One region of the Actinoplanes sp. NPDC051475 genome, then DNA from elsewhere that is predicted to be linked to it. Evidence: riboswitches for the same ligand, from Rfam matches in the RefSeq annotation. Region 1 holds a riboswitch; the other holds the start of a gene.
The links. Region 1 has a riboswitch for cyclic di-AMP ahead of AB0368_RS05290 (hypothetical protein). Riboswitches for the same ligand answer to the same signal wherever they lie in the genome.

Region 1 (5,626 bases):
AAACTTCCGGTGTCCGGCATCGGCACGCTACGCTCCGCCACACCGGAGACGATCTCCAGTACCATCTCCAGCTTGTTGCTCCACCGGCGGTACACAGCCGTCTTGCCGACCCCGGCCCGGCGCGCCACCGCCTCGATGGAGAGCCGGCCGTAGCCGACCTCGGCCAGCTCGTGCATCACTGCGTTCCGGATGGCCGCGGTGATGTCACCACGGAGCACCGCCGCTCCGGCCGGTGCACGTTTCGCTGTCGCCACGAGGACACTATACGCGAGGACGCAACGGTTGCGTTTCGACGTCGGGTCGGATAAATTCGGGCCAACGTCGATACGATGGCGTTTCATCGCGACAGACTGTTTAGTGTGTTCCCGCGGAAGTCACCCAGGTCCCCGACCCCTGACGGACCGACCAGATCGGAGCGCCACCCCATGTCTCAGACGGCGGTCGCCGATTCCGACACCGGCACCCCTCTGCGGGAGCTCGCCCGCCGGCACGGCCTGAGCGCGGCCGGCAAGCTGCCGGGCCTGGCCGCCTACACGCGGCAGCTGTGGTCGTACCGGCACTTCATCGCCTCGTACGCGAATGCCAAGGTCATGTCGTCGCTGGGCAAGACCCGGCTCGGGATGGTCTGGCAGGTGCTGACGCCGCTGATCAACGCGGCTGTCTACTACGTGATCTTCGGGCTCGTCCTCAGCACGGCGCGGGGCGTCGACAACTTCATCGCCTACCTCTGCACCGGCGTGTTCGTCTTCCAGTTCACCCAGTCGGTGGTACAGGCGGGCATCCAGGCGATCAGCGGAAACCTCGGGCTCATCCGGGCCCTGCACTTCCCGCGTGCGAGCCTGCCGCTCGCGATCACCATGGTCGAGGTCCGCAACATGCTGGCCTCGGTCGCGGTCCTGATGGTCATCGTCGGCATCCGCGAACCGATCACCTTCGAGTGGCTGCTCGTCGTGCCGATCTTCCTCCTCCAGTCGGTCTTCAACGCCGGCCTCGCCATGGCCGCCGCCCGGCTCGGTTCCAAGGTCGCCGACTTCAAGCAGCTCGTGCCGTTCATCATGCGGATCTGGCTGTACGGCTCCGCCGTGCTCTACCCGGTCTCCAAGTTCGCCGACAAGCTGGACGGCTGGAAGCTCGCGGTCGTCGAGGCCAACCCGCTGCTCGTCTTCATCGACCTGATGCGCCACGCCCTGATGGAGGACGTGCAGCTCGCCAACTCGCCGCTCGTGCTGTGGCTGGAGGCCATCGGCTGGACGATCGTGGTGGGCATCGGCGGCTACGTCTACTTCTGGCGCGGAGAGAAGGGCTACGGCCGTGGCTGACCAGCGCGAACCCACCGTGATCGTGGACGACGCGCACGTCGTCTACCGGGTCCACCAGGCCGGCAGCGCCGGTACGGGCAGCCCGCTCGCCAGCTTCAAGCGGATCGTCACCGGCTCCAAGCCGGCCACGCTGCGGGAGGTGCACGCGATCAAGGGGGTGAGCTTCGTCGCGTACAAGGGCGAGGCGATCGGCCTGATCGGCACCAACGGCTCGGGCAAGTCCACCCTGCTGCGCGCGATCGCGGGCCTGCTGCCGGTCGAGAAGGGCGCCGTCTACGCGGCCGGCCAGCCGTCGCTGCTCGGCGTCAACGCGGCGCTGATGAACGACCTCCCCGGCGAGCGCAACGTCGTGCTGGGCTGTCTCGCCATGGGCATGTCACCGGCCCAGGTGAAGGCCCAGGTCAAGGACATCATCGACTTCTCCGGCATCAACGAGCGCGGCGACTTCAGCTCGTTGCCGATGCGGACGTACTCGTCCGGCATGGCCGCTCGGCTGCGTTTCTCGATCGCGGCCGCCAAGAAGCACGACGTGCTGCTGATCGACGAGGCGCTGGCCACCGGCGACGCCAAGTTCCGCAAGCGCAGCGAGCAGCGGGTCCGCGACCTGCGCGCCGAGGCCGGCACCGTCTTCCTGGTCAGCCACAGCGAGCAGTCGATCCGGGACACCTGCGAGCGCTGCATCTGGCTGGAGTCCGGGCTGATCCGCGGCGACGGCCCCACCGACGAGGTGCTCAAGGAGTACGAGGCCTACGTCAAGAAGTGACGCAGGCCCCGGACGTCATCTCATCGACAGGTGCACGTGGTTCGTGTGGTCGCTGGACGGATCGCCGTTGCCCCGGGTGTACGCCTTCCACCCGCTGCTCGGCAGCCAGATCCGCCGGAACCAGATGACGTAGAGCACACCCAGCCGGCTCGCGTTGTTGATGAAGTAGTTCGCCAGCCGGTTGCCGTAGTCGCGGCTGCTGCCCGACGCGATGCCACCGAAGCCGCCCCGGTCGGCCGCGAAGTCGCAGGCCCGGCCCTGGGGATGCTCACCGCTGTTCTGGTGGCGGAAGCAGGCGACGAAATGGGTGAAGCCGTCGGCCTTGGCCTCCTTCATGGCGTGCAGCGTCCGCGGGGTGATGCACCCGGTGGTGGTCGGGTCGTTGACGGTGCAGGACTCATTCGGTAGCGAGCCGTCGGAGTTGCGGGGCGCGGCGGCGGCGCGTGAGCTGGAGCCCCCGCCGGTGGAGCCGCTGCCACCACCGTCGTCCGCGGCCGTCGTGGTGGCGTTGTGTGCCTTCAGCGCGCCCTCGGCCTGCGTCTTGCGCTTGGCCATGATGGTGAGCTGCTTCTGCTGGTCGCGGATCGACGCGTCGATCGCCAGCTTCGCCTGCTCCTGCCGGGCCCGTGCGTCCTTCAGGTCGCGGATCGCGCGGTCCTGCTTCACCGCGACCGTCTCCAGGGTCTGGGCCCGGTCCAGCATGCTGCCGGTGGAGTCGGCGGTGAGCAGGGCGGTCATCGGGCCCAGCCGGCCGGTCCGGTACGACCTGCGCACGATCTCGTCGAGCGCGCCCTGCTTGGGGCCGAGCTCGGTGTCGATCTCCTTGAGCTTGGCGACGAGCTCCTGCTGGCGCTTCTTCGAGCGGTCGAGCGCCTCCTTGGCTTCGACGAAGCCCTTCGACGCCGCCTCGAGCTGCTCGACGAGGGACTTGGAGCCGCCCTCCCCGTCGTCGCCGGAATCTCCCGGCGCGGCGAGCGGGCGGGGCGCCGCGGTGGCCGCGGCCGGGGCGACGAGCGCCAGCCCCGAGGTGGCGACGAGGACCGCGAGCAGGGTCGCTAATCGCCGGCGGACAGGGTCGAGCCTCACGTGCGTTCCTTCCGTCGGCCGCCGGTCGGGTTAGCTGACGGGTTCGGGACGGAAGTGATCCCTACCGCAGGAGCTGCGGATTCACCCCATTACCGGATGGGTCCCCGGCTCGCCTTTCGGCGATTAGGCGGCGGTTCCGTGATGGAACCGTGACGAACGATACCCACGGTTTTCCGCAATCGACAGGTGTCGCACTCTGTGCGGTCATCCGAACACACGGCGTCAGTTTCCGCGGGCTGTCATTCCATCGAGTGGTAACGCAAAGTCGTTGGGAGGTAACGCTTTTGCCGATGTCGCGCCCGGTGATGAGCGGCCCGGAGTCAGGTAAGCTTTCCGCCGGTCACTGCCAAGGAAGGCACCGCCCCCAAGGTGCCGGCAGACCACCGCTCAATCGCCGTGAGGCGAATCGGGGAACCACCTGGTAATGGGGTGAATCCGCTGAACAAGCGGTAGGGATCGCTTCCGTCCCGAACCCGTCAGCTAACCCGGTCGGCGGCAACACGGAAGGAAACTGGATGACGGCAAGACCCCGCCGGTGGCTGGTCCTCGCCCTGGCATCGCTCACTGCGGTCACCCTGATCGCAGCCCCCGGCGCGCCCGCGAGTGCGGCGCCGGGCGGCGGGAACTCGTCGACTGCCGACGACGGCGACGACAATCCCATGCTCAACGACGTGCTGGACAACACGGGCCGGCGCTACCTGGCGGCCAAGTCGGCGGTCGCGAAGTCGACCAAGAGCCAGCTGGCCCTCGCCCTCAAGGTCAAGGACGCGGAGGCCACGCGGGACGCCCTGCTGCCCGAGGTGGGCGCGGTGGCGGCGCAGCAGTACCGCACGGGCGGCCTCACCACCATGGGCTTCCTGCTCAACGTCCGCTCGCCCGACGCGTTCATCGACAAGGCGGTCTCGCTCGAGGAGATCAACGACCTCAACGACAACAAGCTGCGCCAGCTCGACGCTGCCATCAACGACGTCGCCACCGCGAAGGCGCGCCTCGACCAGGAGGTCAAGGCGCAGAAGCAGAACCTCGAGCTGATGACGAAGCAGAAGGAGTCCGCCGAGAAGGCCCTCGACCTGGTCGGCGGCAAGACGGTGACCGGCGGCTTCGTGCTGGCCAAGTCCCGGGTGGCGGCGCCCGCGCCCCGCAACGCGGACGGGGAGTTCGGCCCGCTGCCGTGCAACGTCGACGACCCGACCACGAGCGGCTGCATCACGGCGCGCACGCTGCACATGTACCAAGAGGTGAAGAAGGCCGGATTCAACCGCTTCGTAGGTTGTCACCGCGACGGCGGCCCGTTCGAGCACCCGAAGGGCCGCGCCTGCGACTGGTCCCTGCAGAAGAGCGGCTTCTCACCCTGGCACAACCAGGACACCCGCGAGTACGGCAACAACCTGATGGCGTTCGCGGTCCGCAACGCCGACCGGCTGGGCATCCTGTACGTCATCTGGAACCGCATGATCTGGTTCCCGGCGACGGGCTGGAAGACGTATCACGGACCGTCCAACCACACGGACCACGTGCACATCTCGATGCTGTAGCAGCGCCCCACGCGACGAAGCCCCCGTTCCCTGACGGAACGGGGGCTTCTGCCGCTCTTGAGCTTCTAGGAACCGCTCGCCCGGCGGACCGGTGCGCGACCGGCCGGCTGCGTCGGGGCCGGACCGGTGGGCGGCGCCGGCGGGATCGGCAGGACGATCGGCTTCACCTGCGTGACCGTGACCTCCTTGCCGTGGTGCAGCAGGTCCAGCCGCGCCGACCCGCCGCCGTTGCGCAGCGAGTACGTGACCTCGTCCGGCGTGACCTCGACCCGCAGCCGGAGCCCGCGCCACAGCAGCGAGAACTCGAGGTTGCTGATCCGGCTCGGCAGCCGCGGCGCGAACGAGAGCTGGCCGTTGTAGTCGCGCATCCCGCCGAGGCCGGCCACGAGGGCGATCCAGGAGCCGGCCAGCGACGCCACGTGAACGCCGTCGCGGGCGTTCTGGTGCAGGTCGTGCAGGTCCATCAGGGCCGCTTCGCCCAGGTAGTCGTGGGCCAGCTCGACGAAGCCCACCTCGGCCGCTATGACCGCCTGGATGCAGGCCGACAACGATGAGTCGCGGACCGTACGGGCGTCGTAGTACGCGAAGTTGCGGGCCTTCTCCTCCGGGGTGAAGGCGTCGCCGCGGACGTACATGGCCATGACCAGGTCGGCCTGCTTGACGACCTGCTTGCGGTAGAGGTCGAAGTACGGGTAGTTGAGCAGCAGCGGGTACGCCTCCGGCGGAGTGTTCTCGAAGTCCCACTCCTGCAGCCGGGTGAAGCCCTCCGACTGCTGGTGCACGCCCAGCTCACGGTCGTACGGGATGTGCACGGCCGCCGCGGCGTCGCGCCAGGAGGCGGATTCCTCGTCGTCGACGCCGAGCTTGCGGGCCAGGTCGGGGTGACGCTTGGCCGCGTCCGCCGCCGCGAAGAGGTTCTGCTG
Region 2 (5,626 bases), on a different contig from region 1:
GAGCTGCTGCGCGCGCTGGCGAAGTCGGGCAACTACGTGGCCGCCGCCTACGACGGCGCCGCCCTGCTCGGCGCCTGCGTCGGTTTCTTCGGCGCGCCGGGCACCCGCGAGCTGCACAGCCACATCGCGGGGGTGGCGCCCGAGGCCATGGGCCGCAGCATCGGGTACGCCCTCAAACAGCACCAGCGGTCCTGGGCGCTGGAGAACGGCGCCACCACCATCAGCTGGACCTTCGACCCCCTCGTCGCCCGGAACGCCTACTTCAACCTGGCGAAGCTGGGCGCGGTCGTGGAGGAGTACCTGCCGAACTTCTACGGCGCGATGCACGATCGGATCAACGGCGACGACGTGTCGGACCGGCTCCTCGTACGCTGGGACCTGACGCGGCCGACGCCGCTGCGTGACGACACCTCCGGCGCGGTGGTCGCCCTGGACCGGACCGGGGTGCCGGGCAGTCTCGACGCCGGCAAGCTCCTCGTCGCCGTGCCGCCGGACGTCGAGAGGCTGCGGCGCCGCGAGCCCGGGGAGGCCCGGCGGTGGCGGTTCGCGGTCCGGGCGACCCTGTCCGCGCTGCTCGCCACCGGCGCCCGCGTCACCGGTTTCGACCGCACCGGCTGGTACGTCCTGAGGAGGCCCTCGTGAAGCTCGCCGGCGTCCCTGTGAGGTCGTCATGAAGCTGGAGGGCATCGAGCTGCGCCGCATCGCCATGCCGCTGGTCGCGCCGTTCCGTACCTCGTTCGGCACCGAGACCGCCCGCGACGTGCTGCTGCTGCGGGTGGTCACGGACCGGGCCGAGGGCTGGGGCGAGTGCGTGGCGATGGCCGACCCGCGCTACTCGAGCGAGTACACCGAGGCCGCCGCGGACGTGCTGCGCCGCTACCTGGTGCCGGCGCTCGCGGCCGCGCCCCGGCTCGACGCCCACCGGGTCGCGCCCGTCCTCGCCCCGTTCAAGGGCCACCGCATGGCCAAGGCGGCGGTGGAGACCGCGGTCCTCGACGCCGAGCTGCGCGCCGAGGGCCGGTCGCTGGCCCGCGAGCTGGGCGCCGTCCGCGACCGCGTGCCGTGCGGGGTGTCCGTCGGCATCATGGGCTCGATCGCGGAGCTGCTCGACGCGGTGGGCGGCTACCTGGCCGCCGGCTACGTCCGGATCAAGCTCAAGATCCAGCCGGGCTGGGACGTCGAGCCGGTCCGCGCCGTCCGCGAGCGCTTCGGCGACGAGGTGCTGATGCAGGTGGACGCCAACACCGCGTACACGCTCGCCGACGCGCGGCACCTGGGCCGGCTGGACCCGTTCGGGCTGTTGCTGATCGAGCAACCGCTGGACGAGGAGGACGTCCTCGGGCACGCGGAGCTGGCCAAGCTCATCACCACGCCGGTGTGCCTGGACGAGTCGATCACCTCGGCCCGGGTCGCCGCGGCCGCGATCACGCTCGGCGCGTGCTCGGTGGTCAACGTGAAGCCCGGCCGGGTCGGCGGCTACCTGGAGGCGCGGCGGATCCACGACGTGTGCGTGGCGCACGGTGTACCGGTGTGGTGCGGGGGCATGCTGGAGACCGGGCTGGGGCGGGCGGCGAACGTCGCCCTCGCCGCCCTGCCGGGCTTCACACTGCCCGGCGACACTTCGGCCTCGGACCGCTACTTCGCCACCGACCTCACCGCGCCCTTCGTGCTCGAGAACGGCCACCTGCCGGTGCCGGCGGGCCCGGGCCTCGGGGTCGAACCACTGGCCGCGGTGCTGGAGTCGGTGACGACGGCGACGGAATGGATCCGGCTGTAGGTTTCTCGCCCAGGCAGGCAACCTTCCGGGCGCCGGCGGCCACTACCGGGGCATGACCCGGACTCGACGGTTCTTCCGCTGTGACTCGCGGCTCTCGCCCCCCGGCCCCGGGAGCGGGAGTGCCTACCTGGTGATCGCGGCGGAGGTGAGCGCGCGGTTGCTGGGTGACGCCTACGGGCTGTTGCGCAGCTTCGATGCGGTGATCGGCCCGACCAGCGACGGCGGCTGGTATGCGTTCGGCCTGCGGGAGCCGTCCCGGGCGCCGGAACTCGAGCCGCTGACCGACTCGGGGACCCTCATGCTGGCCGCGTTGCGGCTCGGGCTGCGGGTGGCCCTGCTGCCGACCCTGCCCGTCCCGTGACCCACCGGCACAAACGCCGGTCGCGGCACGGTTCGTGCACTTAGGCTGGGTCGCAAGGAGGCGAGAATGACGAACCTTTCCGGTCACGCCACGGTCCTGATGGTCGACGACGACGCCGACGTCCTCGAGACCACGGCCCACATGCTCGCCGCCCGGGGCTTCCGCGTCTTCACCGCGCTGGACCAGGAGTCGGCCATGCAGGTGTGCCGGGAGCAGGAGGGCCGGATCGACGCCCTCATCGCCGACCTGTCGTTGCCCGGAGACAGCCGGGGCGACCTCGCCCGGGCCATCAGCGCCGTGTATCCCCGCATGCACGTGATCTACATCAGCGGGATCCCCCGGCATGTCGCCCTGGCCCAGGGGCTCGTGCGGCCGGATGCGCCGTACCTCGAGAAGCCGGCACAGCCGAGCGTCCTGGCCAGTGTCCTGCAGAGCCTCCTGGCCGAGAACGTGAGCGCGACGGCGCCGGCGAACTGGTGGGACGAATGATCCCTCTCGGTCAACGCACGGCCTCCTGCTGAAGGTCACCGGCGATGCGGGTGCACACCGGTGCCACCCGGCCGTAGGCGCCGTGGATGCGGTCCAGCGTCGCCCGGGGTTCCAGGAGGTGGCCGTCGCGCGCCGCGTCCTCCAGCTCGCCGAAGAGATCGGTCAGCTCGGCGGCGCCGATGTTGGCCGCCGATCCCTTGAGGGCGTGTGCCTGGTCCTGGACGGCGGCGAGGTCCCCGGCGGCCAGAGCCTCGGCCAGCCGCTCCAGAGCCGGCGGCGTCTTGACGGTGTACGACGTCAGCAGCCTGACGAGCAGCGCGCATTCCGGCCCACCGGGTTCGGGCCCGGTGATCTCGAGGAGCCGGGCGCGGACGGCGACGGCAGGATCTTCCATGATCCAACGGTACGGCCGATGGCCCGCTTCGCGGTGATTATCCCGGTTCGAACGACACCTCGGAGAAAGATCAATCCGGTCGCAAGGGTGTAAACAACGTCACGTTCGGCCCCGGAAGTTTGCGATCGCCCGGGGGGAAGTGGCTACGGTCGGCCGGTCCGCAGATGCGGGCCCCGCGGTCGGTAACGCCGAGTCCTGCCGCCGACCGGGCCGGGACCTCAACCGACAGGCATGGAGCGGGGGACCCACAGGTTCCACGGCGCGCAAGCCGCGCCTCGGGGTGAAGCCGCCACACGCGGCCGGGCTCCTCGGCCCGAACCCGACAGCTGACCTCGCAGGCGTGGAGGTTTCCTTTCATGGCACAGATCCGCAAGCAGTCCCTGCGTGCCCTCGGCCTGGTGGTCGCGGGCGCGGCCGGCACCGCCGCCCTGCTGGGCCCGGCATCGCCGGCAGCGGCCAGGTCCAGTGTGAACTGGGACGCCGTCGCGCAGTGCGAGTCCGGCGGCAACTGGAGCATCAGCACCGGCAACGGCTTCTACGGCGGCCTGCAGTTCAGCCGCAGCACCTGGAAGGCGTACGGCGGCGGCAAGTACGCGAGCACGGCGAACAAGGCGAGCCGCGCGGAGCAGATCCGCATCGCCGAGAAGGTCCTCGACGGCCAGGGCATCGGCGCCTGGCCGGTGTGCGGCAGGAAGGCCGGCTCCTCGAAGTCCTACTCGGGCAGGAACACGTCCGGGGCCTCGTCGAAGTCGTCCTCGCACAGGAGCACGACGCACAGGAGCACGACGCACAGGAGCACGACGCACAGGAGCACGACGCGCAAGAGCACGCCGGCGCACGCGACCGGCAAGTCCTACACCGTGCGCTCCGGCGACACCCTGGCGAAGATCGCGAGCAGCCACCACGTCAAGGGCGGCTGGCGCGCGCTGTACCAGCTGAACCGCGGTGAGATCGGTGGCAACCCGAACCTCATCTTCCCGGGGCAACGCCTGGCCCTCTGAGGCCTGGCGGAGACCGGCCCGGCCGCCCTTCCCCCGTGGGGCGGCCGGGTCCCGCCACACCCACCACTATGGAGGGACAACAGCACCGCCGGCTTGCGCGTACCGGCATGATGTGCGCATGAGGCTGGTCCCGCCGACCACAATGCTGGCGGACTCCGCGGCGCCCTGGTTCGACCATCCCCAGGTGCAGCACTACCTGGGCGGGCGGGACTGGTTGCCCCGCATGCTCGCGATCGCCGAGCGCGGCGGCGGTGAGGTGTTCCGGGGCCACCTGGTGCTGCGCTGCCACGCGTGGTTCGGCGTGGACGCGGCCGGCGAGGTGGGTTTCATCGGCGGCGACGTGTACGCCGACGGTCGCGGCCGCCGCTCCATGGGCCTCGCCTTCGTGGTCGACCCGCGGCGCTGGCACGAGGGCCGCGGCCGGGCCCTGCTGCGAGCGGTCGTCGACAACGCCGAGCTGTCCGATGTGGATGAGTTCTTCTGCGGCATCGATAAGGGCAACGCGCCGAGCCGCGCGTGCTGTGCCGCCGCCGGGTTCACCCCCGACGGCGGCGTCACCCGTGAGGGATTCGTGTACTACCGGCTGCGCCGGGATCAGTGACAGGTTCCCGTACCGCTGTCGGTGCGCAGCCACCGCTCCTGCGCCGAGCCGGCGGCCATGGAGATGTTCGAGTTCAGGCGCGGGGCCGGCGGCTGTCGGTGCTCGACCTGGCGTCGATGGACGTGGTGGGGACCGCCGAGACGGCGAGCGTCGACGACCGGGCGGCGTGGCTCGACGGCGCGACGCCCGCGTACACCCTGCGGGACAGCGCCGGCACTCCGGCGGTCTGGTCGGTTCCCGCCGACGGTACGGGCCGTCCGCGGCTGCTCGTGCCCGGCGCGGAATCCCCGGCGCCGCCGGCCTGAAAGAAATGTGGGGAACGCGGGCAACCTTTCCGGCCCGGCGGAGCACTGAAGGGGTGTTCGCCCGTGGGAGGGCCGTTCCCGGACCTCACCGGCCCTCCCGCGGGCGCTTCCAGGCGGCTGTGCAGGTCGCCGCCGGCGCGGTGTTCCGGCCGGTCCACGCGGCCGTGAAGCCCCAGCTCGTGCTCCCGCCCGCGGGCAGCGAGCCGTTGTACGACAGCGATCGGGCGGTCACCGCGTCGCCGGAGGTCGTCACGGCCGCGTTCCACGTGTTGGTGAAGCGCTGGCCGTCGGGCCACGTCCAGGTGACGGTCCAGGAGCTGATCGGGGCGGTCCCGGCCTTGACCGTGACCGCGCCCTGGAAGCCGCCGGTCCATTGGCCGGTGGTCGCGTACGTGGCGGTGCAGGCCCTGACCGGGGGTGACGAGGGTGGGGTCCCGTAGACGGTGGCCTCGCGGGACGTGGCCTTGATGCCGTTCGGGCCGTTGAAGAGCCGCTCACCCCAGGAGGTCAGCAGGCCGGCGTCGAAGTTCGTGACGAGGTCGAGGTATTCGACGCCGCCGCCGTTGCCGCTCCACGACCATCCGAGGTAGCCGATGCCCTGGGCCTGGGCGGTGGCCATGACGGTGTCCTCGTCCGGGTCGCCGTCGGAGTGGTTGAAGCCGAACTCGCCGACCACGATCGGCAGCCCGGCCGCCCGG

Region 2: linked by a shared signal. The riboswitch ahead of AB0368_RS35185 (transglycosylase family protein) and the one ahead of AB0368_RS05290 (hypothetical protein) in region 1 are both predicted to bind cyclic di-AMP.

What each region holds. Positions count from the first base shown of each region.
Region 1 is NZ_JBFAZZ010000002.1:162,206-167,831, forward strand. Features, by position in the region: gene AB0368_RS05270 (TetR/AcrR family transcriptional regulator) at 1-254, opposite strand, end outside; gene AB0368_RS05275 (ABC transporter permease) at 426-1,319, shown strand; gene AB0368_RS05280 (ABC transporter ATP-binding protein) at 1,312-2,082, shown strand; gene AB0368_RS05285 (hypothetical protein) at 2,098-3,168, opposite strand; cyclic di-AMP (ydaO/yuaA leader) riboswitch at 3,172-3,308, opposite strand; cyclic di-AMP (ydaO/yuaA leader) riboswitch at 3,543-3,679, shown strand; gene AB0368_RS05290 (hypothetical protein) at 3,684-4,703, shown strand; gene AB0368_RS05295 (glycoside hydrolase family 65 protein) at 4,769-5,626, opposite strand, start outside.
Region 2 is NZ_JBFAZZ010000025.1:51,392-57,017, forward strand. Features, by position in the region: gene AB0368_RS35160 (GNAT family N-acetyltransferase) at 1-642, shown strand, start outside; gene menC (o-succinylbenzoate synthase) at 671-1,777, shown strand; gene AB0368_RS35170 (DUF2064 domain-containing protein) at 1,830-2,138, shown strand; gene AB0368_RS35175 (response regulator) at 2,205-2,627, shown strand; gene AB0368_RS35180 (Hpt domain-containing protein) at 2,638-3,021, opposite strand; cyclic di-AMP (ydaO/yuaA leader) riboswitch at 3,198-3,376, shown strand; gene AB0368_RS35185 (transglycosylase family protein) at 3,378-4,022, shown strand; gene AB0368_RS35190 (GNAT family protein) at 4,141-4,623, shown strand; gene AB0368_RS35195 (hypothetical protein) at 4,722-4,928, shown strand; gene AB0368_RS35200 (cellulase family glycosylhydrolase) at 5,014-5,626, opposite strand, start outside.